DNA from 2 places in the Actinopolymorpha cephalotaxi genome. Region 2 is predicted to be linked to the other one. Evidence: riboswitches for the same ligand, from Rfam matches in the RefSeq annotation. Region 2 holds a riboswitch; the other holds the start of a gene.
What was found. A riboswitch is a leader RNA that binds a small molecule or an ion and turns the genes downstream of it on or off. The one in region 2 is predicted to bind S-adenosylmethionine.
Positions count from the first base shown of each region.

Region 1 (3,177 bases), 5.9 Mb from region 2:
TGCGCGAGCCACGACCACGGCAGCAGCCGTTCGGGCTGGTGGTGGCGCCAGGACAGGTCGCCGTAGGAACGTTCCCAGGTGTCACCGAGGACCAGTGCCGACGAGGCCACAGGGCGCCGCCAGCGCAGCACCACCCAGGACAGGCCGGCGTTCGGACAGGCCACCGTGACGTCGAGACCGTACGGCCCCGGCGCCAGCCCGACCTCCACCTCCGCGGTGGTGAACCTGCCGGACCGGCCCGCGTCAGGACGCGCCTGACGCGGGCCGTCGGCGCGTTCGTGCACGACGAACACCGCGTCCGGGACCGCAGGGGTGGCGGTGGTGACGCCCTCCGTTGCCGGCGAAGAGGTCAGCGGGCACCGCCGGCGACGGCGGGAATCACCGAGACCTGCGTACCCTCCGGAGTCGGCGTGTCCAGGCCGCCGGCGAACCGCACGTCCTCCTCGCCGACGTAGACGTTGACGAACCTGCGCAGCTTGCCGCTGTCGTCGAGAAGGCGCGCGCGGATGCCCGGGTAGTTCGCGTCCAGCGACGCGAGCACCTCGGCCAGCGTGCCGCCGTCGGCCTTCACCTCCGACGAGCCGTCGGTGTAGGTGCGCAGGATGGTGGGGATCCGAACCTTCACGCTCATGCGAGCCCAGCCTCCGTGAATGCTTCGTACGTCGGACGGATGGTGGCCTTCGGGCCGACCCTGCCGGCGATGGCGTCCAGGGTCTTCAGCCCGTCGCCGGAGTTGATGATCACGGTCTCCGCGGCCGGGTCGAGCTTGCCCGAGCGGACCAGCTTCGCCAGCGTGGCCACGGTCACCCCGCCGGCGGTCTCGCCGAAGATGCCCTCGGTGCGGGCCAGCCGGGCGATGCCGTCCACCACTTCCTCGTCGGAGACGTCCTCGACCGACCCGCCGGTACGCCGCACCACGTCGAGCACGTACGGCCCGTCCGCGGGGTTGCCGATCGCCAGCGACTTCGCCAGCGTGTCGGGCTTCACCGGGGCGACCACGTCGTTGCCGGCGTGGAACGCCGCCGACACCGGGGAGCAGCCGGTGGCCTGGGCGCCGTAGATGCGGTACGGGGCGTCCTCCACCAGTCCCAGCTCGACCAGCTCGCGGATGCCCTTGTCGATCTTCACCAGCTGGGCGCCCGACGCGATCGGGACGACGATCTGTTCGGGCAGCCGCCAGCCGAGCTGCTCGGCGATCTCGTACCCCAGCGTCTTGGAGCCCTCGGCGTAGTAGGGCCGGACGTTGACGTTGACGAACGCCCAGGTCTCCTCCTCGCCGGCGATCTCGCTGGCCAGGCGGTTGACGTCGTCGTAGTTGCCCTCGACGGCGACGAGCGTGCCGCCGTACACGGCGGTGGTGAGGATCTTCTGCTGCTCGAGGTTGTGCGGAACCATCACCACGCTGCGGATGCCGGCACGGGCGGCGGCCGCGGCCACGGCGTTGGCGAGGTTGCCCGTGGACGGGCAGGCCAGCACCTGGAATCCCAGCTCACGGGCCGCGGTCAGCGCGACGGCGACGACCCGGTCCTTGAACGAGTGGGTGGGGTTGCCGGAGTCGTCCTTGACCCACAGCCGGGCCAGGTCGAGGTCGGCGGCGAGCCGGTCGGCGCGGACCAGCCGGGTGAGCCCGGGCTCGGTGTTGGGGAACGACGCGACGTCGGCCGGCACCGGCAGAAGCTCGCGGTAACGCCAGATGTTGTGCGGTCCCGCGGCGATCTGCTCGCGGGTGACCTGTGGGAAGTCGTAGCCGACCTCGAGCGGTCCGAAGCACTCGAAGCACGCGTAGTGGGCGCCGAGCGGGCTGGTGGCTCCGCACTCCCGACATCGCAGTTCGGTGGCGTTCCCGAAGGCGCCGGGGCGGATCGTGTGGGTGCCGGGCGTGGTGCTGTCGGCGTAGGTCGTCGTCATGCGAGGCCTCTCCTCCTCATCTTTCCCGCGTACGCCCGCCCGGGAGGTCGTCCCGAACGCGGAGTCGTGGGCCGGAGTTGGCACCGTGGCCGCCGTGGGCCTGCAAGAACGCGAGACACACTCGTCGGCGGTCGGCCGGTTGCCGGGGCTTCGTCGGGCCGGTCCCTCTGCCCCTCTGGATGAGTTCCTTGTGCAGTTGTGGTGGTTCGGTCGTGCGTGCCCCTCCCGGGGCAGGCGGCGACACCGGTCGCGTCACCGCCTGCGGGCGAGCCTAACGGGTAGGTCCGGGCGAACGTCGGCTGGGTTCAGAATGCGAGACGAGGTGTCCGAATGGAGGACAACCCGGACTCATCGGACCGGCGCCGCCGCTGCCGCGACCGGCGTGGCCCGCCACGGCGGCGCCACCTCGGCCGGGCTCGGCGAGCCGTCGCACAGGGCGGCGGCGGCCGCCTGGGCCGGCAGCGGGTTCAGTTCACCCGCGTCGGTGAGCAGCCAGGTGTTGGCGCCTACGGCGGCCTGCCGGGAGCCGTCCGGCGTACTGAAGACTCCACTGCTGTAGCCGAACACCGCGCCGTCGTGGCCCCAGGCGACGCCGCCGGGCACGCAGGGCACCCGCACCGGGAACCCCAGGCCGTAGCCGAACTCACCGGTGTCCGTCATCTGCGCGAGCTGCGCCCTCGGCAGCAGCCGGCCGGTGAACAACGCGTGCAGGAACGTCGTCTCGTCGCGGGTGGTGGACACCACCGCGCCGGCCGTACGCACCCAGCTCATGCCGTACACCGTGAGGTCGACCGGCGGCTCACCCTCCCCTGCGGGCAGGTAGCCGTTCAGGTGCCTGCCCCGGACGAAGGGACTGGCCACCGGGAAGTAGGTGTCGTGCAGGCCGAGCGGACGGAAGATCCGCCGGGCCAGCTCCACCTGCGCCGGGTGGTGGGTGACGGCCTCGATCAGCATGCCGGCGATGACGTAGTTGGTGTTGGAGTACTCCCAGTGCGTGCCGGGCGCCTGGCGCGGCTCGGGGTTGGTGAGGGCGAGCCGGACCAGTTCCCGCGGGGTGAAGTACTCGAAGCGCACGGACTCCACGGTGCGCGGCGGCGTGAAGACCATCGTGTCGGTGTGCAGACCGCTGGTCTGCTGGAGCACGTGCCGCACCGTCATCCGCGGATCCAGGCCGAGGCCGGGCAGGTGACGCACCACCTTGTCGTCCAGGCTCAGGCGGCCCTCGGCCACCAGTTGCAGGACGACCACCGAGGTCATCGTCTTGGTGTT
Region 1 covers NZ_JACBZA010000001.1:89,937-93,113, reverse strand. Annotated here, with positions in the region: gene FHR37_RS00395 (alpha-amylase family protein) at 1-284, opposite strand, end outside; gene FHR37_RS00390 (MoaD/ThiS family protein) at 350-631, opposite strand; gene thrC (threonine synthase) at 628-1,908, opposite strand; SAM riboswitch class I at 1,922-2,094, opposite strand; gene FHR37_RS00380 (serine hydrolase domain-containing protein) at 2,257-3,177, opposite strand, start outside.
Region 1: it holds a riboswitch for S-adenosylmethionine, as region 2 does, so the genes downstream of both, thrC (threonine synthase) here and FHR37_RS26545 (aminotransferase class V-fold PLP-dependent enzyme) in region 2, are expected to answer to the same signal.

Region 2 (3,177 bases):
GGTCGTCGCGCCGGCCCACTCCGGCACCGGCCGGGTGTCGTCCACCGGCTCCCAGCGCCCGTCGACCACGGCGTACTCCCACCGCGGCCCGTTCACCAGCAGGTCCTCGACCGCGTCGGCGAGCCGGTCGACGTCGGCCAGGGTGCTGCCGACGCCGAAGCTCGCCCGCAGCGTCCCGTCGGGCGCGCCCAGCCGGGACAGCAGCGGGTGCGCGCAGAACTTACCGTCGCGGACGCCGATGCCGTGCTCGGCGGAGAGGTACGCCGCGGCGAGTCCGGGGTGGTAGCCCTCGATGCTGAACGCCACCACGCCGATCGCGTCCGGGCTGTCCCGCCAGATCCGGTGCCGGCGTACGCCGGGCAGGGCGTCCAGGCGAGCGACCAGCCGGGCCCGCAGGGCCTCCTCGTGCGCGGCCAGCGCGCCGTCGGGCAGTGCGGCCAGCGTCTCGCAGGCCTGGCCGAGTGCCGCCGCGCCGAGCACGTTGGGGGTGCCGCCCTCGTGCCGCTGCGGTGCGTCCGCCCAGGTGGTGCCGGTGAGGGTGACCTCGCGGACGGCGCCGCCGCCGGGGAGGTACGCCGGGGCCGCGTCCAGCCAGTCGCGGCGGCCGACCAGGGCGCCCACACCCAGCGGCGCGTAGAGCTTGTGCCCGGAGAACGCCACGTAGTCGACGCCGCTCGCGGCCAGGTCGATCCGCCGGTGCGGCGCGAGCTGGGCGGCGTCCAGGACGACGCGGGCGCCGGCCTGGTGCGCGGCGGCGACGATCTCGTCCAGGGGAAGCACCTCGCCGGTGACGTTGGACGCGCCGGTGATCGCGAGGAGTGCGGCCGGCCGGGCGGCGAGCTCGGCTCGCAGGGCGACCAGCGTGGCCCGCTGCGTCGTACCGGCGACCACGCACCGGTGCCGGCCGCGGCGCCACGGCAGCAGGTTGGCGTGGTGCTCGATGTCGAGGAAGAGCACGTCACCGGCATCGTCGGCGCCGGTGCTGCCATCGCTGCCGTCGCCGCTGGCGGGGGCGTCGGGGCCGTCCTCGGTGCGGCCGAGCACGGACCGGGCCAGCAGGTTCAGCGCGTCGGTGGTGTTGCGGGTGAACACGACAACGTCGTCGGCGCGTGCTCCCACGAACGCCGCGACCTGGGCACGAGCATGTTCGTAGCGAGCGGTGCTGATCCGCGACGCGTACCCCGCGCCCCGATGCACGCTCGCGTAGTACGGCGCCACCCGCGCCAGATGCGCGGCCACGTCGGACAGGCACGGCGCGCTCGCGGCGTAGTCGAGGTTGGCGTACGCCCTGGTCTCGCCGGTGACCAGCGGCACCTGGAGGTCACCGCCCACCACGGGCAGCAGCGGAGCGGCACCCACGGGAGTCGCCGGATTTCCACGTACGGAAGGCACGGCACCGGACGTCGTCCGGTCGGCCGGGGACGGGAGCGGGATGTCGGCGGTACGGCGAACGGGACGAACAGGTCTGGCGGCAACGGCACTCAACGGACTCACGACGCACCTCACAGGTCTCGGGGACCCGGTGGGCGTGGGGTCCCGCGCTTGCCGCACCGGTCGGCGCGACCTGGTCCTCACCCGGGGCACCCCACCGCGGAGGAGGGTTGCCGGCCAGCAAGCCGGGGCTGGCGAGTCCCGCCCACCTCGACCGGCGCGGATCGTGCCGTGCGCCGTGGTGGACGAGTCTCCTGCTGGCACTCGTGACCGGAAGTCACAGTAACGGTTGTCGGGAACGGCCGAAGGTATGTCTCGAATACTGAAATCAGAGTCTGCGATACGGACAAACGGCGTGGGTTGGCTCTCGCGCAGGCCTCCGACCTGGGCTTTCGTGGTCGGCGTCCTCGTGCTCACCGCCGTTGTCTGGGCGGCACTCCAGCCGTCGCTCCCCTACCTCGGGCACGACGAGGCGGTCTACGCGGCCAAGGCGCGGTCCTGGCTCACGGGAGCGCCGAGCGCGCAGTGGGGCATTCATCGCGCGCCCGGGCTGCCGGCGCTCGGCTACGCCGCGCTCGCGGTACACGGGAGCGTGACGTCCGTCCGGGTCGTGGGGCTGCTCCTGGCGCTGCTGGCGTTCGGCCTGTTCTGCTGGGTCGGAATCGGCCTGCTCGGCCCCGCGCGCGGCGCCGTGACCGCCCTGCTGGTGCTGTCCGGACCGGGGTTCGTCCGCCGGATCCCGGAGTTCCTCACCGATGTCGGGACCGCCGGGCTGCTGGCCGGCGCGGCGTACTGCCTGGTGCGCGCCCAGGAAGGCAGCGCGCTGCCGGCGCGGCGTACCGGCTCCCATCGGGCCGGAGGCGGAGACCGGTGGTTGCCGGCCGCGGCCGGGTTCGTGCTCGGAGCGTTCTATCTGCGGTACGGCGCGGTCGCGGGCGTCCTCGCCCTGGCCCTCGCCGCCGCGGTGGCCTGGGGGCCGCGCGCCTGGCTGGCCCGGTGGCGCGGTCTGCTCGGCGCGGCCGCGGTGCTGGCGGTGGGACTGGCGCCGCACCTCGTCCTCGCCGACCGTCTGACCGGATCGCCGCTCGGCATGGTGCGGGCATCCGCCGGCGCGGGGCACTCGGAGGGCTTCGGCGGCCTGCTGTTCTACCTGCGGATGTTCCCCGTGAAACTTGCCGGGCCGTGGGGCGGGGTAGTGATGGCCGCCGGTCTGGTCGCGGGGGCGCTCGCGGTGTGGCGGCTGGTCCGCCGCAGACCGCGACCGGAGGACCGCCGCACGGTGTTCGTGGTGTTCGCCGGCGTCGCGCTCGTCGTCCTCATCGGGCTGGCGGCGCACGGAGAGCCGAGGTTCGTGTTCATGTCGGTGTTCCTGCTGACCCTGGCCGGCGTCGCGGGCCTGGCGGAGTTGGCCCGCGCCCGCGCACGGCTGCTGCTCGGTGCGCTGGCCGCCGGCGCGGTGGCGACGTTGCCGGTGACCGGTCTGCTCGTCGCCCGCGGACCGCTGCGCGACGTGACCAGCGAGCGGGAGTCGCTGGTGGCGGCGGCCGCGGCAGTGGCGGCGGAGTCCGGTGGAGCGGCCGGCGACTCGGCGGGATTCACCGGCTCGGCCGGGCGGTGCGTCGTGGTGACCGGTTACCAGCCCGAGGTCGGGTGGTACTCCGGCTGCGCGACGGCCACGCTGACCCAGGCGGCAGCCGGTGACCTCCCGCCGAACACGCCGGTGTCGTACCTCGTGTTCGCACACGG
Region 2 covers NZ_JACBZA010000001.1:5,970,790-5,973,966, reverse strand. Annotated here, with positions in the region: gene FHR37_RS26545 (aminotransferase class V-fold PLP-dependent enzyme) at 1-1,359, opposite strand, end outside; SAM riboswitch class IV at 1,534-1,647, opposite strand; gene FHR37_RS26540 (glycosyltransferase) at 1,787-3,177, shown strand, end outside.